One region of the Sphingobacterium sp. UBA7249 genome, then DNA from elsewhere that is predicted to be linked to it. Evidence: riboswitches for the same ligand, from Rfam matches in the RefSeq annotation. Region 1 holds a riboswitch; each other region holds the start of a gene.

Region 1 (10,346 bases):
TTGATGCCAAGTTTTTTTAACGCAACTTCTTGTTCCGATTTTAATAGTACAAAAGCCTGCTGTTTCGCAACAGCAACAAGCTCCGCATAGTCTAATGGGTGGCTGGCCGTTGCAGTACACATTGGAACAATTTCTTGTCGTATACCTGTAATAAGCTGCAATTTTTGGTTAATTGCCTTGATATCATTTGCGATCTGAACCAAAAGCAGTTCGCGCTTGGACAATTCAAGTGAAATACGCAATACATCGCTATGCAATACAACCCCTGCGGTGTAACGATGTTCGATCTCTTTCAGTTGCGTCCGCTGATCGTTGATATCCTCTTCGATCAGAGCCCTGTTGCGATAAGCTAAATTCAAATCCAAAAATAAGTTGGAGATTTCCAGCTTAATCGCCGCGGCGGCACTCTTCCAGTCAATGTTCGCCAGTTCAAGTTCCAGCTTTTTCGATTCAATCTTCATCAGATCCCGATGGCCATTGTAGAGATTCAGGTAAAAATCAAGTCCTGTGTCATATAAATAATGGATCACATCATGCTGTGATGGTTTGGCGAATAAGCCCCGATCGTAGACCGGCATGTTGCTCGCATAACTTGCAGAAGCACGGACAGCAATTTTAGGCAACAATTCCATCCGTTGCTGCTGTAGGGCTATCTCCTTTTCCTCTAACTGCAAATGCGATAGTTCAATGTACTTACTGTTTTGCAGCGACTTACCGATCAGATCAGCGAGTGAGATGCGTAGCGAGTCCTGGGCCTGTGTTTCTAAAACCGAGCATGCAAGCACTGAAATGGTGCCAATTGCTTTTGCCCAATACGACGGAAAAAAGTTCAATGTGCTTATGTTATTTTTTGCGTTGCAAACTTAGATACTAATTGGAATATGCATTTCTTCACAAACGCCAATATGTTATGGAAAAAAGACATTTTTCAATCAATTTCTAATAAAAGAACGAAATCTGCCAAAAACAGGAGTTAACTTCTTTTATCGTTACGTTTATCACATAGAAATCCATCATCTTCCAATCGGCTAAAAAACAAGATCGCAGATTGTTTCTGTAAGCAGACGCCAGATCCACAGAACTATCTTAAAAAAATAAATTTGTAGGAGGAATTTTGTTAGTATGGAATCCTATTCCAATGACTCGTTTTTGAGGAAACAGTCCTTAAAACGACATGAAGCTTCTTTTAGAGGCTAAAAGCAACTTAAAAAAGTAGAAGATTCCTTACAGGGAATCTTCTATTGCATTCCAGAGTTCAATGCGCTTTTGAAGCGCCTCTTTACTCACTATTTTCATTTCTTCCCATTTCTCGTCATCCTCTTTGGCCAAATCGGTAATCATTTGCATGGCTAAAGGACCATGTTCATCACCATCGAGATCAATATGACGCTGGAAATAGTAGATAAAATTATCCAGACCTGATTCGGGGAAATTGGCTTTCAATTCCTGTAAAATCGAAGTAAACATGCCCGGGATCAGATCCTCACGACCAAATGTAAAAGCTGCGGCAATCTTATGTACCTCTCCCTCTTCGATCAGTTCAAAAGTAAAATTCAGAAAATCTTTAACCCGTTTGTCCAAGGTTGTTAAAGCAATGGCATCGAAAATACTTTTGGATTTCTTGGCGTGGGCGATAAACTTATTGATCAGGTGCAGATCTGCTCCCATTTCACTCATTGCGTCCAGATACATTTCAAAATGGCTCAACCGACGACCATCAATGTATTCGTCCGATTCCTCAGCCAATACAATCTCGTTGATCAGGTAACGTGTCGATGGATGCTCGCTCGCAAACCAAGGCAAAGTCGTACAGGTCAGTTTAATCTGTAGAGCTTTTAGTAAAGACATAAAATCCCATACAGCGTACACATGCCCTTCTGTAAAAGAACGTAGATTCTTGATCGTTTTGATTTTACGATACAAGGGGTGTTGCAATAATACCTCGCGTTCGGCAGCAATGTATTCGTTAATTTCCGCAATTCTATTCATGGCGCAAAAGTATTGTCTTCTCGCTGTTTTTTAAAGTATTTTCAATGAGATTACAGTAACATGATAAATTCCCTGTCCGGCTATCCGCTTCATAACCAAATCACAGACAACAGCGAATTAAATCACAGGCAACAGGCAGCCTCTACTTTTGATCTCCCCTAGTCTTCTTGTTATGCTCATTTATCGATAAAAACAAAAATATTTTTTATTCTAAAAAATAATCTACTATATTTGTAGAGTATTCAGAATTGCATGATGCAATACCAACCGAGTGTAGACACCGCGGTGGTAAATTAATACGGGTTTCGACCAAAATAAACGTTACACAACGCTTATTTTCCCAACAAGATCTGGATACAGTTTATGGTTTAATCCTTTAAATTTTTAAATTGTATGGCTACAACAACAAATCTTTACCAACATTTACTGGAAAAATTCAATTATTATTCTACGGACGAACTAATACAGCTCAACAACGACACCATCTTAGGACAAGGCTGGGGTTCAGCCAAGGCAACCTTTCGGACTGCTTTGATCAGTACGTTCTCCAAAAGAGGACTGGATCTTTCCAACATCATTTCCAAGGAAGATGGTTTTACCTCGGTAAAGCAGGTCCCTGTACGTTTGGAACAGAACGTCTTGATTCCTTTACAGTAATCGTTATCACCACAAAAAATAGCGCGCATCGAAAGAACTTCGTGCGCGCTGTTGTTGTTGGTTTAGGAAATTGCCGATCTAAAGAAGGCGATAATCTTATTATTTATAGTTTGGATTCTGAATTAACACACCTGCGCTCTTCTCAATTTCTGTTTGTGGTAATGGCCAGCGGTAAAATTTGTCTTCAAAATGATAGGGCACTTTACTGTCTTTGACATTATTGAGTACCTCGCCAGCGATATGCCAACGGATCAGGTCGTAATGCCGTAGTCCTTCGAAAGCAAGTTCTACCCTTCTTTCGTGGCGGATACGGTCGCGCATTTTTTCCTTGGTATAACCGGCTGGAACCCCCGGCATCTGGACGCGACTCCTCAGGGTATTCATGGCATCGTAAACCGATTGATCTGGCCCGGCGATTTCATTTTGTGCTTCGGCATACATCAATAACACCTCCCCAAACCGTAATACAACCGCATCCTGTTGGCTCAATGTTGAAAAGCCAAAAGGTAAGTTGGCCGGATCCAGAAATTTCAATACGCCATACCCCGTAGGCCGGGGATTGGACGGTGTATGGATCTTACCGCCGCCAAAGTCAGGATGATCCACAAAAATTGTTTTGCTCAACCGCGGATCCCTATCTTTAAACGGATTGGTCCGGTCCGTCAGCGGAGATTCACCATAAGGCAGGCCATCTTTGCATTCATAGGTATCCACCAGGTTTTGCAAAGGTGAAGCTGCTATCCAATCGCCTAGGTACATGTCCCAGGGCGCTGTATTATTAGGTGCCAGGAAATTGACTGAAAAGATAATCTCGGTATTGTTCTTTTGTGTCGCATCGCGAAAGACATTTTCAAAAGCCGTACTTACGGTATACTCTTTCATGACATCGGCACATAAGTCCTTTACCTCTTTCAAAATTGCTAAATCCGGCACCCCTTTATCACCATAAGCCGCAAACAATAAGACTCTTGCTTTCAAGGCTTTTGCCGAACTGGTGGCAGCATGTCCCCCATTATTGAAATAAGGTTTAGCCGCTAAGTTGGCGATCCCAAAATCCAGATCAGCTCGAATCTGTTTTAGAATATTCTCCGCACTTTCCTTTGGCTGACGCTGATTCTCCAGACTTAGCGGAGTCAGCACAAGCGGTACCTCACCATAGATACTGTACAATTGGAAATAAACAAAAGCACGGATAAAGCGGGCCTCGGCTTCCATGTTCTTTTTCTCCGCATCGTTCATATCGGAGCCGTTATAACCCTGAAGCTTCTCGATCAGGCGATTGGCACGTCCTATTCCCACATAAGCATCGTTATAGATAGCAGTTTCGTAGCCCCCTGTGGTCGGATTTAAATTCCCGCCTACGATTTCATTGACGCTACCTGAGTTGAACTGATTGTAGCCATTGTCGGTCAGACAGTCCCGAAAAGGCATCCCATAGGAGAAAGTCTCGCTCTGCAACGAGGCATATACACCGGCCAATGCATTATCAAAATCAGATTTTTTGCTAAAATAGTTGTCCGAAGCAATCTGATCCAAAGGATTGAGGTCCAGGGCACTGTTACAAGAACCCAAAAATAAACCGGATAGCATCAACGCTGTTATAAATTTCTTTTTCATAGCAATTAAAAGTTAACTTGTACACCAAATGAATAAATCTTGTTTTGCGGATACTGTACCAGATCACCATTTCCATAGCGCTCAGGATCCAGGCCCTTAAATTTGGTCGCAGTAAAGAGGTTATCACCCGAAAAGTAAACCCGTAGGCGGTCTATTTTATATTTTTTCAATAGCCCATCAGGTAAAGTATATCCTAACACAAGATTTTTCAGTCTGAAATATGAAGCATCCTGTATAAAATAGCTGGAAGCACGGCTGAATTTCTCCGGAGCACTCCAGCCCCAATAAATACGCGGCATAGTTGTCGAAGGATTTTCAGGTGTCCAACGGTCTAACCAATCTTTTGTCGGTGGGCTTCCCTGTACAAATGGGGTTACACCCCAGCCCGAAACATAGGATTTGACACCATATACCCCTTGTAATAGGGCCGAAAAGTCAAAGCCCTTAAAACTTGCACTTAGATTAAAACTATAGTTCAGCTTTGGATCCACACCGGCAATAATTGTTCTGTCGTTCGCATCTATTTTTCCGTCCCCATTGACATCCCGATACTTGAGGTCTCCTGGCAGTGTATTATCATTAAACTGCTTTGGCGAACCCGCTACTTCAGCATCCGATTGAAATATACCGATGACTTCGTAGGTATAAAAGCTGTCCATCGCATAGCCATTTTTCTTGATCGTATAGCCTCCGATTTCCGGCTCGCCAAATTTCACCAGCTTGTTTTTGAAGCGATCGAGGTTTGCACCTAGCTGATAGCTAAAACCTTCCAATGCCCCAATAGTAATCTGATTCCGATAAGTAACCCCCAATTCAACACCTTTATTATCGACAATGCCATCATTTACGTAAGGAGCACCCAAACCAACGATTGCAGTAATCTGTGACTGCCTTAGAATATCGGTCGTTCTCTTTTTATACCAGTCAAAGGTGATATCTAAATTTTTAAACAGGCTTAAGTCCAATCCCACATCAGTCATCGTTGTTGTTTCCCATTTAATAATCGGGTTGTTTAATGCCTGTTGAGCAACACCGGAATTTAGCGTACTATTGTCAAAAGAATAATTTCCGGTAAGTCCCAATACCGGCTGATACGGATAGTTACCGGTATTCTGATTTCCGAGTTGACCCCAGGATCCACGGATCTTCAAATTATCCAGCCAACCGGAAGCGAATTCCTTGACAAACGATTCTTCAGATACACGCCAGCCTGCAGAGAAAGAAGGAAACGCTGCCCAACGGTTTTTACCGTAAAACTTCGAACTACCGTCGTAACGCATATTGGCTTCCAAAAGGTATTTCCCTTGATAATCATAGTTCAATCGGCCAAAATACGAGATCAGCGCCCATTGGTTAGCTGTTCCGTTTGCCCGTTGAATATCCGATCCACCGGCATTTAATTCTGTTAGTGTATCGTCGACAAAATTCTGTCGGAAGCCCTGCAGGTAGGTATACTTGCTTTTTTCAATGCTATATCCGGCCTGAGCCTTGAGGTGATGCGCGCCAAACGCGCGATCATAGTTCAGGTAAGTAAATAAATTGGTGTATATCGTTTGCTGATCCTGATCCGTAAGTCCCTTTCCAAGATCCAATGTCGTTCCCAGCGTACCCGTATGGTAGTAATACTCATCCAACGTTGATTTATAATCCTTGTACTTGTCCATATTGAAATTATAGGCACCTTTGGTGTACCAGGAAAGACCTTTAAACAGCTGTACCTCCATCCAGGCCTGGAGATTGGCAGCATAGTCATCGGTATTGTACGTAAATTTCCGATCCAATACAGCCATTGGGTTTTTATTGTTGTACTCCCAGTCGTAAGCTTTGTAAGTATAACGCCCGCTACCATCCGGCAAAAATGGGCCATAGGTTGGTGCCTGCGACATTGCCGACAGGAACAGGTCTTTGGATCCACCCGGAATAGATTCGGTATGTCCTGTTTTGAGCAAGATATTTGTTCCGAATTTAATACCCTCCGAGATTTTGGTCGTCAGATTGAGGCGGGCGGAATACCGGTCGTAGTTAAAACCTTTGATCATTCCGTCCTGATTGACGTAGCCCAAACCAACATTAAAGGTTGTCTTCTCATTTCCGCCCTGGATACCGAGATTATGGGTATAAGTCGGTTTAGTTTGAAAAATAAGCCCCAGCCAGTCCGTATTTGGATATTTTACAAGATCGTTGCTATTGCGATAGGCCGCGATCACATCGGCGGGATATAGGCCATCGTTGAGATTGGAATTCTTACGCGCTTCGTTGTATAATTCCATATACTGCGCCGAATTGGTGATCAGATCAAACATTTTCGTAGGCTTATAGATACCCACATTGCCGTCATACTGAACGGTTGTCTTTCCCGATTTCCCTTGTTTTGTCGTGATCAGAATAACACCATTTGCTGCACGCGAACCGTAGATTGCTGCGGAGGCTGCATCTTTTAGTACACTGACATTTTCGATATCATTGGGATTGACGTCGGAGAATTTGCCCTGCACACCATCAATGAGCACCAGGGGATCCGATCCGGCACCGCTAAAGGTGCCCTTGCCCCGAATACGGATGGATACGCCTTCATTGCCCGGTTCTCCCGAGCCCTGATTGATTTGTACGCCCGGGATTGCCCCCTGCAGCATGGAAGCCGTATTGACAACGGGCCGTTTGATCATATCTTTGCCACTCACTGTAGCCACAGCACCTGTAAGGTTTACTTTCTTTTGCGTACCGTAACCGACCACAACGACCTCTTCCAAACTCGACGAAGCGTCATTCAGCTGCACATTCACGGTTCCCGCATTGGCAGCAACGGACATTTCCCTGGTTTCGAATCCCAGCGAAGAGAACGTCAGTACGACAGTCCCGTCTCCCAGCTTGAGTTCGAATTGTCCCTGCTGATCCGTTTGTGTTTCCTGCGTTGTATTTTTGACCCGCACAGTCACGCCCGGAATAGGCCGGCCCGTATTGTCCAACACTATCCCCTTTAGCGTATGCTGTTGACGGATGGCAATGCCCCTGACTGCAATAGTCGCCTTTTCTGTTGGATCAAAACGACGATCTGTCGTCCTTAGTGATGCTGCTGAGCCCGTGTAGGGTACAGCTATCGAAAGACAGAGTGCCATTATACTGGCCTCAGGACCGAAGGACAGGCCCTTGATCAAAGGCCATTGTCTTGTCTTTTCTGTTTTCATATTTACTTTTTTTGTTTATAAGGTGCTTTTATCTTGAAATTTTTGACACAAAGCATCCCCTATCATGCAAAAAATTGCATGATCCAATTCGGTTGAGGACGCTATGTTTTGTTATTTTTCTTTTGTACGATAGGCGATCCAGTTATGATCTATACATACGTTAAGTTGTTGTGATTTGGGTGAATAAATCTGATAGTTCAGTATCTTACCATCTTTCCATTCCATATCTAGCGTGTGATTTCCCTTGATGCGCATCCCCCTCACCTGACCTTCTTTTTTCCAGGCCTGAGGAACCGCCGGTAGAAGATACACCGTGTCCTGATGGGACTGCACCAGCATCTCGGCGATACCCGCTGCTCCGCCAAAATTACCATCGATCTGAAATGGGGGGCCTGCAGTTAGCAAATTGGCGTAAACACCACCACCGGCGCCATAATTGATATGTGTATCAACACGTGGAGTCATGAGTTGCCGAAATAATTTATAAGCCCGTTCGCCTTCATGCAATCTCGTCCAAAACAGTAGTTTATGGGCAATGGCCCAACTCGGTCCATCATCCCCCCTTACATCCAGGCTTTTTTTAGCGGCAAGCTGCCAGTCTGGATGTTGATCATAACGGATCAGATAGCCAGGATACAAACCATACAAATGCGAGATATGCCGATGCTGTGGATCAACCTCTTCATAATCTTCGATCCATTCCATGATGCGGCCATCTTTGGCTAGCTGCACAGCTGGTGCTAAACGTTTCAGTTGCGCCGCAACCTTCGTTAAAAAAGGATCCGATTGATTGCCCAATAATCCCGCTGCATGGATGATATTTTCAAATAATTCGCGTACGATCTGATTATCTATTGTTGGCCCCATCGTGACATTTGCCTGCTGCCCATTAGGGAGCTTGAAGGAATTTTCGGGAGATACAGACGGCGAAGTCAACAGCCAATCCTTGGTTGGGTGTTCGGTCAGGGCACTGGAGTAAAACTGTGCTGCTCCATAGAGAATCGGGTATATCCGCCGTAGATAGTCCATATCTTCAGTATAGAGGTAATGTTCCCAAAGGTTATTGCAGAGCCAGCCCGAGCCCGCATTGGCAATTCCCCAGGAAGCAGACTCTCCGGGTTCGGTATAGCCCCATACGTTGGTGATCACATGGGCCACCCAGCCCGGTGCATTATAGTACGCTTTCGCGGTCTTTGCTCCCGGGGCCATAAGGCCTTCCACAAGCCCCACCAAGGGTTCATTGAGCTCGCCCAGATTGGCCGCCCCGAGGTGCCAATGGTTCATCTGCACATTGATATCCAGGTGGTAGTCCCCATTCCAGGGTGTCTGAATCTGATTTGCCCATAAGCCCTGTAAGTTTGGTGGTAGCAAGCCTAAACGCGTGCTGCTGATACTAAGGTAACGACCATACTGATAAAATAAGGCTGCCAGCCCTGGATCCTGATCCGGTTCTTTACCGAAAGCCACCAAACGCTGATCGGTCGGTAAGTCATCTTTCGACTGCCCCAATCGGAGCGACAAACGGTTGAACTTTGCCAAATAGTTTTGCAGATGTTCAGCATACTGCTGGCTATAGGATTTTTTCAAAGCCTTTGTTAGCGTTTCAGCTGTCGTACGCTCAAAATCCTTACCTTTAAAATCAGTATCTGTTGCCACGTAAATTAGCACTTCGTCAGCCTGTTGAATAACAATAGATTGTCCTTTTACCAGCTGTTTTCCCCCTTTTATCTGCGCGCGGACACGTGTTTTGAACTGCATTCCTTTACCATCTACACCATTGTCCAATTGTCCTACCAAAACAAGCTCGCCATCCTCGGTCTTGGCAGTAGCCCTTTCGGGACGGTCAATCTTGATTTCCAGGCTAATCTGTCCTTTTTTGCTGCTCTGTAAACGAATAACGCCCACATCATCGGCAAAACTTGTCCAATATTCACGACTATATTTGACGCCTTTGAGCTCATAGCTTGTTTTTGCTATCGCCTTATTGAGGTCCAGTTCCCGGCGATAGTTCTGCACTGCGGTGAGATCCGTTTGTCCGTCAAAGGCAATCATCAAATTGCCGAGCACTTGGTAACAGCCCCATTGCTTGCCGCCCGATCCCGGGCCTTTGCAGATAAAATGCAGGTCTATCAGACGCTGAGCAAGGTCGTTTTTCCCGTTTTTGATCAGATTCCGAATACTATCCAAATACCTGCTGGCCTCATAATTATTGGCATCCTGAGGACTTCCCGACCATAGTGTGATATCATTGAGTACAATATGGTCATTCTTCAATCCACCATCGGGCATCATGCCAATTTTTCCATTGCCCAGGGGTAAGGTCTCCTCCCATTGTTTTGCCGGCTGCCGATACCAAAGTTTGCCCCCCTGCACTTGCCCAAATAAGTTGCCCGAAAAAAAGAAAACCACAAGCGTGCAGAGTAACTTACCTTTCCGAAGATTTATTTTTGATGATCTACTCATGTGGTTTTAGTTTTTTGTCCAGTCATCGGTTCGAAAGGGAGATCCGGGTATCCCGGCTTCATTGTATAAAGTCAGGTCCGGGTTATCCGCCCAGCCGTAACGTACCGCGACGGGTGACGGTACTTTTTTGGCAGATACGATCAGCTTATTTCCGACCTGTTTGACTTCTGCAGGATAAAAGACCTGATCGGCACCAGCAATGGTAAAACTACCGTTGCGTTTATCCGTTTCTTTCAGCACCAGCTTTTTGCCCATGGGGTTGAAGCTGAGTTGCATTGCTGTTCCCTTTGTTGTCCAATGCTCAAGAACAGGGCCCGAATAAGGGATCTTCTTGCCATACAGCTGCGCTGTTGCGATCCAGCCAAGTCTTCTACCGACATCCTGCTTATTTTTCGGATGGATATCCTGTGCATCGCCGATATCAGCAACGACTGC
Region 2 (10,346 bases), on a different contig from region 1:
AACTTGGTATTGATTTCAAACTGTCAGAAAAATACTTCCTGAATTTGGATGCGAAGTATATCCTCTTAAAGACGGATGTCAATGTGGATGCTTCCAATTTGGCCCCCAACTTATCAATACCGGCAAAAGTAGATATCAACCCCTTTCTTCTGGGTGTCGGGTTCGGCATGAAATTCTAGTTGTTTAAGTCCCCTGTACAAAAAGGAGGCACCTTTTGATACAAAAAAGGTGCCTCTAAGAATTACCCCCCAAATTAATATTCATTATATTAACTCACTCCCTCTAATAGCAATTTCATAACACAACTTATTCTATACCATACCATTCCTGGTACTGTTTTCGAAGCCCTTCCACACGCTCCAGCCGCTTGCCATCATTCGCCGCTAATAAAATAGTTTGGTAACGGTCAACAGAGTCCAGAGCCGTCTGTATATCGTTCCATTCAAAGCTCAGATATTTCTTATCTCGTACCAACTGATGTAAATATTCCATATTTTGAGCAACATAATCCAAATTTCGATCTACGACATTTCCTGCCAGCTGGCTTTGCCCAGAGCGATATAGACTGTCAATGACATCCGCGTAATTAATTGCATCAGACATTGCATAAACACGATTTGGCAATTGGTCATATGCTTTTTTCGCCACTTCCCCAGCTTGCTTAACTTTTCCCTTTTCTAGCAGCAAACGGGCTGTCTTTCCAAAAATATCCCGGGCATACATACTGGAAAAGCGAAACGAGTCGGTATCTAAATAAGTTGCATTCTTGATATTTCCCCAATTATATTTATGCATAATATTATCATATAAAGCCTCAACGTTGACCAAAGCCGCTATCTCCCCAGCCGTTTGTTGTTCATTCGTGGAAGCGACTGGCATCAGCCTTGAAGCGAATCCTTCATTGACAAGATACTTATCCAATCCCAACTTAATATCACTAGGAAGCATATTCGAAAAATAAATGGGTCGATCCCAATGATTGTTTTCAAGAAGAGACAGCAAAGTCAGATCCGCACGTGTTAAATGATCCCCTGGTATTTCCCATTCCATCGTGGGGACAATTGCATGCTGAAAATAAGCTGGTACAGCCTTCTTTTTTAAGATTTCGTCTTTATCAATGGTCAGTTTGACCTTCTTTGATGGAAAATAATTCTCCAGATTACCCGAGTTCAACTGCACTTTGTAATCTGGGTTATCGGAAGTAACAAACTGCAATAATTGCTGAACATCCACTGCTTCATTCAACTCCCTGTCTATAAATGGAATATAATCCCGAATACCCTTTTTTGTTTTTTCGGTAGGGATACCAATCGGTAATCCTGCTGCCTGATAAGTTGGTTTCTTTGCCTGCTGCATATACCAGTCTCCGGTTAAGTAGCTCAATACAACAATCCGCACATCCGGACGGACACCTTCTACCTCCTGCAAATACCATAGTGGGAATGTATCATGATCGCCGTAGGTAAACAAAATGGCATTGGGGGCACAGGTTTCAAGATAATTACGAGCGACATCCCGCGTCAGGGATTTCTCCGAACGATTATGATCATCCCAGTTTTGATGCGCCAGAATAATCGGTCCCCCCAACAGTGCGAAAGATAATCCTGTAGCCAAGGCATAACGGGAATGAAAAAAACGTTTAAAAAAACGTACCAATGCAATTGCACCTAGCCCAATCCAGATGGCAAAAGCATAAAACGATCCAGCATACGCATAATCACGTTCACGAGGTTGTAATGGTGTTTGGTTGAGATACACGACAATCGCTACACCCGTGAAAACAAATAACAACGTCAATACTAAGGTGTATGGCTTACTTTTCTTGTATAACCAAACCGCCCCTGCTATCCCCAATAATAAAGGCAAGAAAAAGTACGTATTTCGACTAGGATCATTTTTTTGGGAATCCGGAAGCTTATCTTGCCCCCCAAGACGCCAGTTATCCAAGGTTTTCACTCCGGAAATCCAGTTCCCCTCGCTATATGTTCCATAACCTTGCTTATCGTTCTGTCTACCGACAAAATTCCACAGGAAGTAACGCGCATACATATCGCCCAATTGAAAATGAAAGAAAAACTTAAAATTATCGGAGAACTGTGGTCTTTCACCCTCTTTCAACTTGAGATAACTTCTATAGTAGGCTTGATGATTTGCATCCTGACTATAAATACGTGGGAAAAATGTTTCACGATCAAACTCATACTTATCAACCTGTGTAAACGCAGTATAATTGGATTCATCTTTCCGATAACTGGTTTTACTTTCTATATCCACAGCTTTGGAATCGTAATAAGGCCCTTTCACCAAAGGCTCCCGTGTATATTGCTCCCGTCCTAAATAGCCCAGAAAAGAAAATACATTATCAGGTGAATTATTATTTAAGGATGGATTTGCTTTTCCCCGAATCAATACCATGGTATAAGAGCTATAACCAAACAGAATAAAACAAAACATCAATAAGGCCGTATTTAACGTATACTTTCGGTTTCTATGTGAATAAAAGAGACCATATACGAGGGCAGCACCGACGAGCACGCATAAAAAGAGAATTCCCGAACCAAATCCCAATCCGAGCGCATTCACAAACAACAGATCTATTTTGGAAGCAAAACCCACCAACCACTGGATAACCCCCCAAAGAATCGCTGCCAAGACCAACAAGCCCAATAGAAATGCCGTTAGAATACCTTTTAGATTGATCTGCGAAGTCCTTTTAAAATAGACCACCATGCCGATGGCCGGAATCGCTAGAAGATTCAATAGGTGGACACCGATCGAAAGCCCCATGACGAATGCAATAAAAATCAGCCAACGGTCACTCCCTCCCTGATCTGCACGTGCTTCCCACTTAAAAATTGCCCAGAAAACCACTGCCGTACAAAGCGAGGACATGGCATACACTTCGGACTCTACAGCAGAATACCAGAACGTATCACTGAAACTGAAAGCCATTGCCCCCACCGCACCTGCTGCGAACAGCTGTAAGTAGTAAGAAAAAGTAGGTTGCTGTGGCTTCTTTAAAATCTTCTTGGCTATAGCAGTTATTGTCCAAAACAAAAACGTCACAGTCAGACCGCTACAGACTGCCGAACCAATATTCATCCAATAAGCTATCTGACCTGTATTTCCGAGAGCCATGTTAGCGAAAATATTCTGGATAAGTAGAAATAGGGGGGCGCCAGGCTGATGGGCAACCTCAAGTTTGTAGGCGCAGGCTATAAATTCACCACAGTCCCACCAGCTTACGGTCTTTTCTACAGTTGTGGTGTAAACAAGGGTAGCAACGAGCCCACAGGCCAAACCAAATAGGGTATTTAATTTATTGTACGTCATAAGGCCAATTGGTCTATCTTTAGCACTTTAAATTAAACAGTTATCTCGATTTAAATATGTTAATTAACACTATTTAACATCATGATTGAACTAAAAATATTTTTCTAAAGAAGTTGCTTCTATAATGAAAAGAAAAATACAGATTTTTAAAAGGGAAGTGATATCATCCTACGACCGCATATACACGACAGGTAACAATTGGATGAATAGGAATTCTTTCACATAGGTATAGACGTATTCCTATTATAGGTTCAAAAAAAAGCGAGGGACTCTTCCCTCGCTCTATTTATATTGTTAGGCTAATTTTTCAACGATTTTTTTCGTTGGCCCAGGATTACTCATGGTATAAAAATGTAGTACCGGTGCTCCAAATTTGATCAGCTCCTTACATTGTTGAACAAGCCATTCTTCACCTACTTGCCGCACATCAGCATTGGTTTTACATGCTGCTACAGCGTCACTTAATTCCTCCGGAATATCCAAGTGGAAAATTCTTGGCAATGTGACCAACTGTTTTTTTGTCGTCAATGGCTTGAGACCTGGGATAATAGGGACATGGATTCCACTGTCACGACATTTGGTCACAAATTCCTTATATTTTTCGACGTTAAAAAACATCTGAGTAACAATAAATTCAGCACCCATATCGACTTTCTGCTTCAGGTATTTGAAGTCGGTATTGAAATTAGGAGATTCAAAATGCTTCTCAGGATATCCGGCAACGCCGATACAAAAGTCGGTTTTTTCAGATGTAATAATATCTTCGTGAAGATACTTCCCCTTATTCATATCAGCAACCTGTTCCAATAAATCTGTTGCAAACGCATGCCCACCATCAGTTGGAATAAAGTCGGCATCTCCTTTGCGCGCATCGCCCCGTAAGACCAATACATTATCGATACCGAGGAAGTTTAAGTCAATCAAAGCATTTTCAGTTTCCTCTTTTGTAAAGCCACCACATATCAGATGAGGAACCGCATCCACTTTATATTTATTCATGATAGCAGCGCATATCGCCACTGTTCCTGGTCGCTTGCGGTAGGATACACGCTCTAACAGTCCGCTAGCATGTTCTTTATAGATGTAATCTTCACGATGATAGGTTACATCTATAAACGGTGGCTTAAATTCCATCAGTTCATCCATTGTTTTAAAAATACTTTGGATGCCTTGTCCCTTTGCAGGAGGCAATAGCTCAAAAGAAAACAATGTTTTTCCTTTAGCGTTCTGGATATGGTCGGTAATCTTCATTAAAAAACTGTTTTAAGTTTGGGTTGGCTTACATCGAAACGCACAAATCGAGGATATGTCTATCGGCATGTAACTTATCTTTCCCACATGGAGCAGGGTAGAATTTAGCACCTTGAACAATACAGGTTGCTAAGGCTTCATTGGGTCTAGTCCCTCGGCCTTTCTCTATAAGCGTTGCTAATATCGTTTTAAAAAACCAAACAACAAAAATATTTTTCGAAAATCTATAAATTATAGCAATAGCTGTCTTTATTCCAGATTGCCAAGCCAAATTATCCCAAATCCAATAATGAGTTACGCAAATTCTTCAAATAAAATGTAATTAATAACAGTCCGGTCACACTATACTTCTCCTTTTGCCCATATTTAAAGCCATCCAGTAAATATTTTGGGCTACCAATGCGTCTTTTTCATTGTAAAACAACTCTTTCCAGGAGGCCGGAACATCTTCCCGCTACTTTAATATAATTCCATTTGGCCATAGGTAATCGGTGACTCAACGCCACCTATCGTATAATCATTATGAACAATAATATCCAAGTCGAGTTTCCCTTTTTGATCATCTATAAGCTCAAGTTTAATTCCATTAAATCTGTATTTACCATACAGTAGGATATCGTCTATTGCGAGGACAAAATACGCTTTATCCTGAAGGGAGAGAAGGGAATTGAATATTTGTACGGATCAGGAAGCACTATTTATCATCCCGATTTATATAAAGGGATTTAGTATCTAAGACGACTTTTCCTATTCTTTATAAAGATCGACTAGCCCTTCGGGTAATGCGACTTCAATAACCTCTTCTTCACCATCTATTCCTAAGATTAAATCATCCGATAATGGAAACATCAACTCTTTGCCGCCCATATCAACTGTAGCCACGAATTGCTGTGGAAATTCTTGTACATCAGTAATTTCCCCTAATTCACCATGATTTTCATCAACCACCAAAAAGCCGATTAAATCTGTATATCTAAAATCATCTGGATCCCGTTCTGGCATTTTATCATTAGGAAGATAAACTTTCTTGCGGACAAGTGCCTGTGCCTTGTCGATGTGATCGACATCTTCAAATGTCACATAGGCCGTACTATTTTTCTGTAGTTTTATAGCATCGATAAAATAAGGCACAAGTTTTTTGTTGACCTCCAAAAAAACGACATCCATATCCAGGCTTTCGTAGTCTTCAAATTCGAAAAACAGCTGCATTTCGCCTTTAAGACCTCTCGTTTTGCTGATATAGCCTATATAAAAACTTTGATCGATAGTCATTTGGTAGTATTGAGATATTAGTATTGAGATACTTTTCTTATCAGCTTCCGCTTAATATTCAGCATCTATTTAATGTTCAACTTTTTGTATGAAGAGATGATGGTATGACCTGCTTCCGATTTCAAAGTAGACCAATCCGCATCACATTTTAACACATAAAATATTTTATTAAAAAAGCCGGCTCAAGATTGAGTCGGCTTTCTCGAATACTTTATGAAAGAATTAACCTTCAGTTTCTTCTGATGCAGGAGCCTCAGTCTCTTCAGCAGCAGGTTCTTCTGCTACGGGAGCATTTTTAGCAGCTACAGCAGCAGCTTTTTCTTCTTTTTTCTTCGCTTCAGCAGCTAAAGCAGCTTTTTTAGCATCAGCTTGAGATTGAGCTAAACCATCTTTTTTACCAGAGATTCTAGCTTCTTGAGCTTCAGTCCAAGCAGTGAATTTAGCTTCAGCAGCAGTTTCGTCAAAAGCACCTTTTTTCACACCACCTTGTAAGTGTTTTTTGTAAAGAACACCTTTGTAAGAAAGGATAGCGCGAGCTGTGTCAGTAGGTTGAGCACCTTTATTCATCCAATCCAAAGCTTTTTCAAAATCCAAAACGATAGTTGCAGGATTTGTGTTTGGGTTGTAAGAACCAATACGTTCGATGAATTTACCATCACGTGGAGCGCGAGAATCCGCTACGACTACGTGGTAAAAAGGACGTCCTTTTTTACCATGTCTTTGCAATCTGATTTTAGTTGCCATTTCTTAATTTTATTTTATGTATTCAACATATCCCCCGAGCTTCATACTAGAGGGGATGCAAAGATAAACATAAAAAAAGGAAAAACGAAAACAAAAACAGCTAAATTTCAGAATACCAAAGCACTAAGTTTCTTCCTCAGAAATACCCATATACCGACCACCCTACTTTAGAGCCAATTCGCAAATAGTAAGCTATCTTTCCAAAAAGGTATTACAAAATTAAAAATTGCAAATACGTCATCAACTGACAATCTTATTGTTCAAATTAAGCAAGTTCAAGTCAAGTAATGATACTCCAGCCGGATACACATAACAAATTGCTTTTCTCCAAAGCATTTGCCAATTCACATTTTACTTTCTACCTTCATTCCATGAAATCTGTTGCGCCATTAAAAATACTTAAAGCTTCGGCCGGTTCCGGGAAAACATTTAGCCTAACACTGCACTATCTAACCTTACTGCTGTCCAATGAAAATAGCTACAAGGAGATACTGGCCGTAACATTTACCAACAAGGCTACCGCCGAAATGAAAGAGCGCATACTATCAGTACTCCACGGTCTAGCTATTGGGGATCCCAGTCCAAAAATCGAAGATTTTAGAAAATTATTGCTGCTACAACAGCTCGATTGGACGCCTTATCTGATTCAAGAAAAATCACATCGTGTATACCGTCGGATCTTACACGATTATAGCCATTTTACCATCAGTACAATTGATGGTTTTTCTCAAAAAGTCATCCGAGCATTCACTTATGAACTCAATTTGGATGCGGCTTACAAGATTGAAATGAATGTCAATAAAGTAAAAAATGATTTGACCGTCATGCTCAATCAGCTACTGGACGAACGCCCTGATCTGCTTGACTGGATCATCGCCTATGCTGAGAAAAAAATAGCCAAAAATGAAAACTGGAACTATCGACAACAATTGATGGGCCTCGCCAACCTTATTTTCTCTGAAAATTTCCAGGAATTTGACAGTTATATTAATTCAGCCAATCCCAAAGAGGTATTTAATCTTCTGAATCAGGAGATCGAGCAAAAAATAAATGCCTTTACGGAAGCACTTTCCCTGACCATCGAAACTTTTAGTGAAGCATTCAAGAAATTCAACATTGCCGAACATGAGCTCAAAGGAAAATCCCGCAACAAGATTATTTCCGCCAGCAAAACCAGCAAAAAGACGGACAAGTTAAGTTCTTCCGATATAGCCAAAATACTTGACAAATATGTACAATTAATAGACAATGAAGACGCATTTACCGACAGCAATAAAAATATACGCTATGATCTTCTTTCGGCACTAACGCCCATCCTTCTATCTTTTCAGACGCTACAGGAGAATCTACCAGCCTATATCGCTTATCAGGCTGTACAAAACAATCTCTATTACTTACGCTTGCTCAAAGAAATGAGCGACTTGCTTACCCAATGGCGTAAGGAAAACGGTGCTCAGTTAATCTCCGATTCCCAGATCTTACTAAATAAGCTCGGCATTGATGAGAATAGTGATCCGACATTCATCTGGGAAAAAATAGGCAATCGCTTCAATTATTTTTTATTCGACGAATTTCAGGACACTTCGCGGATTCAATGGAAAAACTATAGCCCACTACTGATCAATGCGCTGGCAGATGCCGAAGGAACACTAAGTGAACATCTGATTGTCGGGGATGTCAAGCAAAGCATATACCGTTGGCGGAACGGAGATTGGCGCATATTGCTCCAACAAGTTGAACAACAAATTGGCCATGCATTCCATCTGGATGAAACGGCTAAAACGACCTTTATCGAAAATGGAAGCCTTGACACTAATTATCGAAGTCTCCCAAATATCATCCAGCTAAACAACTACCTTTTTAACAGTATTCCCCAACATTTGCAAGAGGTTCTCAATGAAAAGGTAGATGAAAACTTAGATGAAGATGGAAAACGTTGGTGGGCTGCTTCCGGCAATAATACGATGCTTATAAAAGCTTATGAGAACAGTCAGCAGGAGGTCCCTGCACATAAAAAGGATAATCCCAATAAATTAGGCTCGATTGAGATTTCGTACATCCCAGTTTCAGATGGACGCTATAGAAGAAATCAGGTCATTGAGGAATCTCTCTTAAGGCTATGCGGAAAGATAGGCGAATGGTTTCGTACAGGCCGATATCATGCCAAACAAATAGGTATCCTTGTGCGTAGTAATGCGCAGGCTAAATTAGTCATCCAAAAACTAATGGATTTCAAAAAAGAGCAAAATCTTAGTTTTGAGGTTATCTCTGGAGATGCGCTATCACTAGCGAGCAACGATGCCGTACTCTTGCTAATAGAAACATTAAAAGCACTTGTATACAATTCGGATAAACATAACATCCATAAGGCAAAAATGGTCTATCTCTATCAGACCATACAGAAAAATATAGTTAGTCAAAATGCTTGGTTAAAATTTGCTTCGAACGACATTCATGCGCTGAAAGATTCTCTTCCCCAAGCCTTGATCGACTCCTGGGAGGCCTGGCAGAAACAGCCATTAGTTCATTTGATCGAAAAACTCATCGAGATCTATGGCTTCACGACAGAACACAACATCCATCTGCCTTACCTGCTGGCTTTCAAAGATATGATTTCGGCTTTTTCGACCAACGGTGAACGTGGAATAATTCAGTTCCTGGAATTTTGGGAAGAAGATGGCAATCGGGCTGTATTGCCCTCCAACGGCGAAATCAATGCGATTGAGGTAACGACAATTCATAAATCAAAAGGTCTTGCTTATGATGTTGTCATGCTCCCCTTCTGTTCATGGGATCTAGATGGCATGATCAATGGTGATTTCTGGATCGACACTTACGATACCCCATTTGCCCAATTGGGAAAAATTCCCATAAAATATACAACGACAGTTGGAAAATCAGTATTCTTCAAACAATATTTTGAAGAAATGCTGTTCAATTACATGGATGCATTGAATACATTCTATGTGGCAACAACACGTGCTATCGAACATCTCTATATCACCGCTCCTTCATTTAAAGAGTCAGTCGACAAAAAAACCGGCGAAATAACAGGCCATGATATCAAGAATGAATATATAAGCGATATACTCTATCAGGTCTTAGATGCTCCTACTTCCCCATTTATACTTGAAAACACCCACATACAAGTCGATCAGACCATCGAACGAAAAGATCAGCAAATCCAAACGGACAATATCATTTCACTTAGCCATTACCCGATTTCTAAGGAGCTGGAGATGGCTTTGGAGAAGGCCAGCACACGCACGATCAACGATATTATGATGCTGGAAAAAGCCGCACAATATGGAATCTTGGCTCATGAAATCATGTCTCAGATCGCTAACGAAAAAGATATTGCCAGGTTAGTACGTCAGCTGATTCACGAAGGCATACTCACAAAAGAAGAGGAGCCTTTCCTGATGCAGGAAATCAATCAGATCTGGAATCATCCTATCATCAATCAGTGGCTTACCGGTAAATATAAAATCTGGAATGAAGCCAGTATCATTACTGCTAAAGGGGAAACCATCCGTCCCGATAAGGTATTTACCTCTCAAGAAGAGACAATTGTACTGGATTTCAAATTTACACAAACCGATTACATCGGACATAAATATCAGGTCGACAATTACAAAAAAAACTTAGAGAACCTAGGCTATAATAATGTTAGGGCCTATCTCTATTATGCCAAGTCAAATCAATTAATTGAAGTAAAATAAAGAATCACGATGCAGACAGCTTTT
Region 3 (10,346 bases), on a different contig from region 1:
AAGTGGAGATGCAACCAAACTGCAGGAATTGGTTGGAAAACAACAAGAATGGGCTACAAAAACAGCTACAGCTGCTTCTAAATTAACCCCGGAAGATGCCAAGTTATGGTCTGAGTATGCTCAAAAGTTGGCAGCAGAGTTAACTGCTAATGCAACAAAATAATTTAGATATAAGGGTATTTAAAAGAAAGTAGGGCAACAAGAGATGTCCTACTTTCTTTTAAATCTTTGAATCAGAACGGTAGATCGTCCTCCTCCTCTTCTGGTAATGCTGGGACATGATCTTTTGATCCACTTGGATCTGATAGAATTAAAAAGCTTTCGACTTTAATCTCCGTAATATATCTTTTCACGCCGTCAGCACTTTCGTAGTTGCGATAGGTGAGCTTTCCTTCGACCATCAACTTGGTTCCGCGGCTACATTTCTTTTCAATGGTATTGTTTTGGTTTCCCCAAATGACAAGTGTATGCCACTGCACTTCTTCGACCCATTCACCAGCCTTGTTTTTGAAAAGATCATTTGTAGCAAGACGTAAAACAGAATAGCTAGTTCCTGTTGATGTGGTTTTGATGACCGGATCATTCCCTAAATGACCGATTAATTGTACTTTGTTTCGTAATGTACTCATTTTGTGTAATTTTTAAATGTTTCTAATAATTCTTATTTTAGTCATTGGTCATAGCCTTTAATCGCGTTGAATGACCTTGAGCAAAGATGAAAAGGAGATGAGATTATAATCGTCTGTTTACCATTTGTATTCGACTATAGTCGGTTGTAACCGTTTGTTGTCGCTTAACTTAGATTAAACACCATGGAAAAAGTCTGTTTGGAATGTGGACAAAATATACGGGGAAGATCGGATAAGCGTTTTTGTGACGATTCTTGCCGAAATGCTTATAACAATAAACTGAATAGCGATCAGACCAATTTGATTCGTAATGTGAATAATATCCTGCGAAAAAACCGTCGCATTTTGTTGGACGTATTAGACGGCGAGGGGATGATAAAAGTGCCGCGGGAGAAACTAAAAAGACAGGGTTTTGATTTCAAATTCCATACCCATACATTTGCCAATAGTAAGGGGCAGGTCTATAGTTTTATTTATGAGATGGGTTACCTTGTTCTGGAAAATGACTGGATATTGATTGTTCAAAAAAAGCCGCTTTAATCCATATTAATAACCTATTTCTTCGATGAAGGCCTTTTCTTCTCCTATCAATAATTCTTTGTAGAAATGAATGCTACTGAATTTTGGGAAAAAGGCTATTGACGTAACGGATTTTCCAGTTTGCTCATTCCGGGAAACTTCGGTTTGAGCAAACTGAATACTAGTTATTCTTAACTTACATCGGATCCTTTAATTCTAAAATAGTTTACTGTTGTGAAGATGATAATCACGGCATAATAGCACATTGGGATGAGCAGAAAAAACCAGCCTGTAAAAATATAATTTAAAGACGAGGGCAGTATATCTCCTTTTCGATGCGTTGTACCGTTCTTAAAGATAGACCGGCTTGATTAGCAAGATCTTGTTGTGTCAGTCCTTTGCGCTTTCTAGATTGTTTGATAAGTTGATTTACTGTTTGACTTTCCATGAAACGAAAATGGTTAAAAGGTTGATGATTTTAAAAAAAACAATATGACAATAATATGCCAATGATATAGCAGGTTTGTAAGTTGTTAATAATCAAATATTTTGTATTATGAAAAATATTTTGAATCTTTGTAATCAATAAAATAATAATATAAATTAAAAAAACGGAAGAATATGTTTGCAACAATAAAAAACCCAGCTTCGTCCTCAAAGAAGAGCCTTGGGCATATTCTTCGGAATACCGCACTCTCCTAATCTTCTTTTCCAGAAAATTTACTGGCGCTTGGACAGGACATCGTATTGTGATGTTTAACTCAACGACCATTTTGAAATGGTCTAGCCGATAAAAAGAAATGGCATCCTAGTGTGACTCGAGTTAGTCTCCAGGAGCCTAATACAGATCATGTTTAAAAAAATTTATGAATTCAGTGAATAAATATGTCCTTCAGGCCCTGGATAATTATCCATATTATCTGGAGGATACGTTAGAATCCCTGTCTTATGCCTTGTCATACGACGAATCCAATACCATGGCATTGTGCTTAATGGGCCGGGTTTATTCGGAACAACTATTGGATTATGAGCAGGCAAGGAAATATTTTCAGGAAGCTTTAACTCACAATGTGAATGCCTTGGAAGTTTACCCTTATTTTATACAGACCTTGATTGACATGGGTGATTATGAGGCGGCAAAGAAGACGATAAAATATGCATTGACATTGCCCGGGATAGCCCTGACAGTAATCTGGATTAAGAAAGTACTGTTGCTTGAGAAATTAAAGAAGTATAAAAAGGCTTTAAAAATTCTCAAAATGGCAAAGTTGGATAATATGAGCAGCGAATTATCCTCAACCTTAAAATCAATCGAAGATCGGATCAAGGGAAAAAAGGAAATGAGTAAGACAAGTAAAAAGCGAAGTAATTAATGATAATATACTTATTTCGGTTAAAAGGTCAAAAAATAAGCCCAAGATGAAATTTCATCTTGGGCTTTTATCAATATAGTGTAAGAATTATTCTGCTCTTAAGATTTTTGCAGCATCAACCATTGATTCTAAAGCGGCTTTAGTTTCAGGCCAAGCGCGTGTCTTCAAGCCACAGTCTGGGTTAACCCAAAGCTGCTCCGCAGGAACTACTGCTTTTGCTTTGCGCAATAGGTCTACCATCTCATCTTTATTTGGTACACGTGGGGAGTGAATATCATATACACCCGGACCGATATCGTTCGGGTATTTGAAATCACCGGCGAATGCATTTAATAATTTCATCTGAGAACGTGAAGTCTCAATGGTGATTACGTCTGCATCCATTGCTGCGATATCTTCGATCACATTGTTGAACTCAGAGTAACACATGTGTGTGTGGATCTGTGTGTCATCCTCTACATTGGATGAAGATACACGGAAAGCACGAACTGCCCAGTTCAAGTAATCTTTTTGATCAGCTTTGCGTAATGGTAAGCCTTCACGGATTGCTGGTTCATCAATCTGGATGATTTTGATTCCTGCTTTTTCCAAAGCTTGTACTTCATCCAGGATTGCCAATGCGATTTGGTAAGTTGTTGTCGAACGTGGTTGATCGTTACGTACGAAAGACCATTGTAAGATTGTTACAGGACCAGTCAACATCCCTTTAACCGGGCGGTTTGTCAAGGATTGTGCGTAAGAAGACCAGCGTACAGTCATATCTTGTGGACGGTATACATCTCCGTAGATAATTGGAGGTTTCACACAACGGGAACCGTAGGATTGTACCCAACCGTTTTGAGTGAATGCATATCCTGCCAATTGCTCGCCAAAATATTCAACCATATCATTACGTTCGAATTCACCGTGAACCAATACGTCGATATCCAATTGTTCTTGAAGACGGATTGTGTTTTCAGTTTCTTCAGCAATTGCTTTATCGTATTCTTCTTGTGTGATCGCTCCTTTTTTCAAATCAGCTCTCCATTTACGCACATCTTTAGTTTGTGGGAACGAACCGATCGTTGTTGTAGGGAATGCTGGCAAGTTGAACTTCGCTTGTTGTGCTGCTTTACGGTCAGCAAATACCGATGTACGCTTAGCATCGTCATCAGTAATATTGCTTGTACGTGTTTTAACTTCTGGTTTGTGGATCAATGGAGAAGTACGACGGCTTTCGGCGGCAGCTTTGTTTGCTTCAAAACGTTTTGCTGTTTCGGCATCAACTTCACCTTCAGCTAAGATCGCTAGATCTTTTACCTCTGCTAATTTTTGTTTTGCGAACGCTAACCAGTTTTTTACTTCTGCAGGTAATGATTGCTCATTGTGCTCATTGTCCAAATCAAAAGGAACATGCAATAAAGATGAGGAAGGAGCAAGCCAAACACGGTCTTTTCCTAATGCATCAACCGCTTGTTTGATTTTAACCAATGATTTTTCGTAATCATTTTTCCAGATGTTACGGCCCTCAACAATACCTAAAGATAATGTCAATGAAGCAGGAACTTTAGCTAAAACTGTATCCAATTGGTTTTCACCACGTACTAAATCCAAATGCAAAGCATGGATCGGTAAGTTAACCGCAATATCTTCGTTGTCTTTTAAAGCTTCGAAGTAGGTAGTAGCGATTAATTTGATATTTTTTGCAGCAGCAGCTAATTTCTCAAAAGTAGGTTGGTATAATGCTTTTACTTTTGCATCCAGATCCAAGGCCAAGAAAGGTTCGTCGATCTGAACATATTGTGCACCAGCTTCTGCCAATTTAGACAGGATCTGCTCATATACCGGAACCAATTTGTCCAATAGGTCGATACGGTCGAAACCAGCTTCTTTTTCTTTACCGATCAAAAGGTAAGTGATCGGGCCAAGTAAAACTGGTTTTGTCTCAATACCCAATGATTTCGCTTCGTTGTATTCATTCAAGAATTTCTCGGAAGTCAATTTGAATTCTTGGTCCTTTGTGAATTCGGGAACCATATAGTGGTAATTGGTATCCAACCACTTGGTCATTTCCATTGCAGTCACGTCAATTCCTTCTTGCTGGAAACCGCGGGCCATAGCAAAATATAAGTCTAAGCTGTAGTTGTTGTCAACTTTATTCAATAAAGAATGATAACGAGCAGGAATAGCACCAACAGTAAGGGTTAAATCCAATACTTGATCGTAAAAAGAGAAGTCATTGGAAGGGATCAAATCTATTCCAGCATCTTTTTGTGTTTTCCAATTGCCTTCACGAATCTTTTTTGCTGTGTCCAATAATTCCTCAACAGAAGATTTTTTAGCCCAATAGGCCTCATTGGCTTTTTTCAATTCGCGGAACGCGCCCACACGAGGGTAACCTAAATTGTTAGTCAATAACATAATAATGTTTTTAATATTTCTTTTTCAACTATATTTCTTGCTAGAGAGAAGGACACACTAGAATTCGGTGACTTCGGCTTATCATTCCCATATCATGTAGGGTAGAATTTAGCACCTTGTCAAGGGACAGGTTGCTAAGGCTTCATCGGGTCTATTCCCTCTGCCTTTCTCTATAAGCGACGCTAAGTTAGCACATTTTTTTTTGATATGCAAATTTTATATAAAAGTGCATTTATTTTTTATATTCTACTAAGAATAGAAATGTTTTATTTCTTTCTTTTCATTGGAAAGGAGGGTGAAATCGAGAATTAGTATTCCACCCCATTGCCTTTAGCTCACCAAGAGTTTGTAACCTTTTCCATGGACGTTGACGATTTCGACCTTGCTATCTTCCTTTAGATATTTCCGAAGTTTGCTGAGAAATACGTCCATACTCCTGCCGGTGAAATAGTTGTCATCATGCCATATTTTCAATAAAGCCTCTTCACGGGTCAATACATCATTCTTTTTTAAACATAGTAGGCGAAGTAACTCGGCCTCTTTGGTTGATAGTTTTTGCATCTGACCCTTATAGGAAATTTGTTGGCTTGTATAGTCAAAAAAGTAATCTCCAATTTCAAATTTGTCGGCGACAACTTCATCTTCTTTGTCTCTAACACTGCGTTTTAGCAGGGCATTAATCCGAAGAAGTAGTTCCTCAACACGGAATGGTTTAGTAATATAATCATCCCCACCTAATTCAAATGCTTCAGTCTTGTCTTCCATCATGCCCTTTGCAGTGGCAAAGATAATCGGTACTGTGCTATTTGTTTTTCTGATTTCACGGCCTACGGTAAAACCGTCTTTTTTAGGCATCATGACATCAAAAATGCATAAGTCATAATCATTTTTTTTGAACTGGGAAACGGCTTCTTCACCATCTGTACAGAGTGTAACGTCAAATTTTCCCTTTAATTCGAGATAATCCTTTAAAAGATCCCCCAAATTGGGATCATCTTCTGCTAATAATATCTTTTGCATAATGAATCTATTAATTTTCACTAATGTTCCTTGAATATACAAAAAAGGAACGTGTTATTTTTTTACGGGCAAAATTACTTCGAAGGTTGTGCCCTTATCTTTTTCACTTTTTACAGTGATCCTTCCATTAAGTCTTCTCAATATATCCTGGACATAACTGAGGCCCAGGCCAAAGCCTTTAACATTGTGGACATTTCCGGTAGGAATGCGATAAAATTGATCGAATATCTTTTGTAGGTGATCCCGGCTCATTCCGATTCCGTTGTCAGCAATGGTGATAACAATATTATCGCCAACATTTTTGGAATTAATATTCACATGTAGATCTCCTTTACTATACTTGATCGCATTATCCAATAGGTTGTAAAACACATTTGAAAAATGCAGTTCATCCCCCACAACGATATCTTTTGTTGCTGCAAGGTCAACACTGAATTGCCCGCCGATATTCTGCATGCGTAATTGCATACTGTCTGTCACTGCTGAAACGAGGTCATTGATATGTACATCGTCACGGTCAAGTTTTAGGGTTTCTTTCTCCAATTTTGCTAGATCTAATACACGTTCGATATGATTTCCAAGGCGAACATTCTCATCGTAGATGATATTGGCCAGTTTCTGCACACGATTGTGGTCCGCATTGATATCAGGGTCCTTGAGCGATTCACTGGCAATCATGATCGTAGCCACTGGGGTTTTAAACTCATGTGTCATGTTGTTGATGAAATCGGTTTTCATTTCAGACACCTTCTTTTGTCTGAAGATAATAATAAGTGTATAGGCAAAACATCCGACCAAAAGGAACAGTAGCGCCAGCATAGGGAGTAACAAATAGCCCATGTTGTCCGCTATGATTGCTTTTTTATTTGGAAAGTATATGGTTAACTTTCCCGGAGCAGCACCAATATCGCCTTTAAATAGCGCTGTGGAATATTTTGTGGTGTTTTTGGGGGTGTTTAATTCCGCTTCGTTGAGAATATTATTTAGCAAAATATTGCTTGTGCTCCATATTTCAATATTAAACGGTACTTTGATATCACGTTGAGCCAATTCTTCCTTCAGGAGTTCTTGAACGATAATAACGTTTAACCGGTCCTTTAGAGGTCTTTTGGCGAGTTCCATTCCGATGGCGACATCTTCGATGTAGTCGGCTTTTTTGCCGCCAAGCATCGCGACGGAGTCATAAACATTGAAACCATAGCCTGCATTTTTTTTGGAAAGCTTGTTTAATTTGGTTTCTAGTTCAAAAATTCGTTTGGAGAGCTTAGGATTGGATCTTGGTGGAAGTGCTACGATACTCTTGCCAAGTAACCGCTTAAAATCATCGATATGTACGATCAAAAATCGCGTGCTGTCGTCTTTAGCTTCGATACGAGGAATTGTTTTTGTCGCTGAAACAATAACATCCTCTTGATAATATAGCCCGTTTGTTGGCGTTTTAACAATATTGATTTCAACGAGATCCTGATATTGGGTTCTTTTGACGTAAGTCTCGTAGAACCAATTTTCAATGTTAATAATGTTTGGATAGGTTGCCTTTAATCTATCTTCTTCAAGTTTGTACTTTTGATAGATTTGATCCAGCTTGGCCCTAAGATTTTCAATTTGGGTTTGAAGCTGGAGCTGCTCTGTCAATTGCTGTTGTTTAGCTTGCTCGCGTTTGGACTTTTCGATATTACGTTCTTGTTGTACCTTGGCGAAATCTACGACCTCACGACGCTCGAGCTTCCCCGCAACAGCTGTAAGTGCAGCATTGACTGATTCATCAAAAAGCTGGGATTTTTGACGATAGGAATCCCGCAGAAAATAGAATTGCATGGCCAATACCCCAATCAGCGCCAAAGACATCAGTCCAATGATTAATACAATACTATTTTTCTTCATTTAAGTTATGTTTTGCAAATGAATATTCTCAAGGGCATCATCAGCCCATAAACACTGAATTGCAGGGCTATTCTCTTAACCAATATCGTTGTTTACTTGAATTGTTACAAATATAAAGATGCTAACTTGTTTTGAAGCTGTTTTAACAATGTTTAACAGCAATTGCTTTAAATCTTGGTTATGTTATTGTAAATTAGGAGTTAAAATAGATTATGTTATGAAAACTTATGTATTATCATTGGCATTATCTTTTACAGTGGGAATTGCCATTGGTCAAATTAAGCAAAAAGAGTATCGTCCTTTATTACAGGATAAACACTCCAAGATGCCCGTTCTGGGATTAGATACGGCCTCAGCAAAGTATAATATGCCCGTTCAGAAATTCAAAAAGCTGGATAGTCTAGCGCCTATGCCGGGGACAGAGAAAATACCCAAGAGAAAAAAATCACAGCGTGACTCATTAAGGTTTAAGCTATTGGAAGATAGTTTAAAAGTGAAAGATTTCAAATTTAAGATAGATTCGCTCTATCCCAAAAAATAAAAAAGAAAGGCATTCGCGTTAAGAGAATGCCTTTCTTTTTTATGATCCTATTTCTTATAGCTGAGAAACGCGGATTGTATTTGTTTTGCCTTTTTCAATTAACGGTGTAGAGGCAGTGTTAATGATAATTGATCCTGGTGTAACGTAGTTGTTTTTTACGATAAATCTATTGACATCATGGATAGAGCCATCTGTACTTTCGAATTTGTCGTAAATAAATGTTTTTACGCCCCAAAGCAAACTCAACTGTTTCAGAAGTGTCTGCGTGCCTGTAAACACCAAAATATCTACATTTGGTCTATAACTTGTAATTTCAAATGCCGTTGCTCCGGAAGAGGTTAATACAGCGATGGCCGAAGCATTAGTTTTTTGAGCAAGATAAACTGAAGAAGCACAAATAGCGTCTGGAATAAGCGTTCCGTCGTGAATTTCACTAACTTTCTCATTATAATAAGGATAAGAAGTTTGTTCCACGTGGATAATAATCTTACTCATTGTTTCGATCACGATCTCTGGGAATTCACCTACAGAAGTCTCTCCACTTAACATCACTGCATCTGCACCATCCAATACTGAATTGGCAACATCGTTTACTTCCGCACGTGTAGGGCGCGGTGTAGTAATCATGCTTTCCAGCATTTGTGTAGCGATAATGACAGGTTTTGAAAGGTCTCTACATTTTTGTACAATGATCTTTTGAAGCCCCGGTACCTCTTCCATTGGAAGTTCAACACCCAAGTCACCACGAGCAACCATAACAGCATCGGTAGCTTCGATGATAGCATCGATGTTTTCGATTGCTTCAGGTTTTTCTACTTTCGCGATTACACGTGCATGGCTTCCTTTTGCAGCAATGATTTCTTTACATTGTGCAATATCTTCTGCCGAACGAACGAATGACATTGCAATCCAGTCAGCTCCGTGGTCCAATGCAAAGTTTAAGTTATCTAAATCTTCTTCAGTCAGGGAAGGAATGGATACTTTTGTGTTTGGTAAGTTTACGCCTTTACGTGAAGTAAGAACACCGCCATGCACCACTTCACAGGTAACAGTGTCTTTATGGTTGGTCTCTAAAACACGAAGTTGAAGTTTTCCGTCATCAAGTAATATGATTTCGTTGGCTTCAACATCGTTTGGAAAGTTTTCGTATGTAATGTAGATTCTGTTTTCATCTCCAATGAGTTCATGTGTGGTGATTTCAACTTTTGAACCATTGACGAGAACAGCACCGCCTTCTTTCATTTTTCCGATCCGAATCTTTGGACCTTGTAAGTCGGCTAAGATGGCAACATTGAATCCGGTTTCATTATTTATTGCATTTATGGTTTCGATTACCTTAAGGTGATCTGCCTGGCTGCCATGAGAGAAATTCAACCGGCACACATCAACCCCTTTGGCAATCATGTTGGTCAAAACTTGTTTGTCTGCCGAAGCAGGGCCTAATGTTGCGACAATTTTAGTCCTTTTTTGAACTTTTTCCATCTGTTTATTTTGTATTTTTAATGTTCTTCAATTATGACAACAAACAGCAAGCTGTATTGTTGTCTTTTGTAAAAACTAAATCGACTTAATTTAGATTTTAAGTTAGGTGTATTTGCTACACTAACCTACAGTCTGCTAAAATATGAGATTTTCTTTAGATTTCAATATTTTTGGAGATATTTCTTTTGCGATGACCACCTCTGGTAATTTGCTGATCCTTTTGATTATATATTCGACATCGTCTTCACAGATGTAATTTTTAATGATGACGAAGAAATCAAAATGGGGATTTTCTGGAATTAAAAAGGTTCCCTCAATACTTTTGTTATTAATGAGAAAATATTCTGTATCCGAATCAGGACTAAGGTAATGAAAAGCGGTGAAGTGGTAGCTTATTTTTTTCTTAGCATCAAAGATGATATGATATTCAAGCTCTTCTTCTGATTTATTTTTTGGACGGCCATCGTGATCATATTTGCTCTCTTTGCCTCTGGAAAA

The links. Region 1 has a riboswitch for S-adenosylmethionine ahead of B4A24_RS20180 (5-oxoprolinase). Riboswitches for the same ligand answer to the same signal wherever they lie in the genome.
Region 2: linked by a shared signal. The riboswitch ahead of B4A24_RS01810 (methylenetetrahydrofolate reductase) and the one ahead of B4A24_RS20180 (5-oxoprolinase) in region 1 are both predicted to bind S-adenosylmethionine.
Region 3: linked by a shared signal. The riboswitch ahead of metE (5-methyltetrahydropteroyltriglutamate--homocysteine S-methyltransferase) and the one ahead of B4A24_RS20180 (5-oxoprolinase) in region 1 are both predicted to bind S-adenosylmethionine.

What each region holds. Positions count from the first base shown of each region.
Region 1 is NZ_DKST01000028.1:167,035-177,380, reverse strand. Features, by position in the region: gene B4A24_RS20190 (TolC family protein) at 1-833, opposite strand, end outside; gene B4A24_RS20185 (DUF3050 domain-containing protein) at 1,225-1,989, opposite strand; SAM-I-IV-variant riboswitch at 2,223-2,316, shown strand; gene B4A24_RS20180 (5-oxoprolinase) at 2,383-2,646, shown strand; gene B4A24_RS20175 (RagB/SusD family nutrient uptake outer membrane protein) at 2,746-4,263, opposite strand; gene B4A24_RS20170 (SusC/RagA family TonB-linked outer membrane protein) at 4,269-7,448, opposite strand; gene B4A24_RS20165 (glycoside hydrolase family 95 protein) at 7,560-9,911, opposite strand; gene B4A24_RS20160 (sialate O-acetylesterase) at 9,918-10,346, opposite strand, start outside.
Region 2 is NZ_DKST01000001.1:524,979-535,324, forward strand. Features, by position in the region: gene B4A24_RS01800 (OmpW/AlkL family protein) at 1-179, shown strand, start outside; gene B4A24_RS01805 (protein O-mannosyl-transferase family) at 307-3,333, opposite strand; gene B4A24_RS01810 (methylenetetrahydrofolate reductase) at 3,628-4,584, opposite strand; SAM riboswitch class I at 4,656-4,758, opposite strand; gene rimM (ribosome maturation factor RimM) at 5,332-5,856, opposite strand; gene B4A24_RS01820 (30S ribosomal protein S16) at 6,079-6,600, opposite strand; gene B4A24_RS01825 (UvrD-helicase domain-containing protein) at 6,888-10,322, shown strand; gene B4A24_RS01830 (PD-(D/E)XK nuclease family protein) at 10,332-10,346, shown strand, end outside.
Region 3 is NZ_DKST01000012.1:144,573-154,918, forward strand. Features, by position in the region: gene B4A24_RS08430 (hypothetical protein) at 1-163, shown strand, start outside; gene B4A24_RS08435 (single-stranded DNA-binding protein) at 234-629, opposite strand; gene B4A24_RS08440 (hypothetical protein) at 813-1,169, shown strand; gene B4A24_RS23880 (helix-turn-helix transcriptional regulator) at 1,453-1,596, opposite strand; gene B4A24_RS08445 (tetratricopeptide repeat protein) at 2,015-2,521, shown strand; gene metE (5-methyltetrahydropteroyltriglutamate--homocysteine S-methyltransferase) at 2,609-4,921, opposite strand; SAM riboswitch class I at 4,997-5,100, opposite strand; gene B4A24_RS08455 (response regulator transcription factor) at 5,252-5,941, opposite strand; gene B4A24_RS08460 (sensor histidine kinase) at 5,996-7,825, opposite strand; gene B4A24_RS08465 (hypothetical protein) at 8,043-8,366, shown strand; gene pyk (pyruvate kinase) at 8,421-9,848, opposite strand; gene B4A24_RS08475 (IPExxxVDY family protein) at 9,984-10,346, opposite strand, start outside.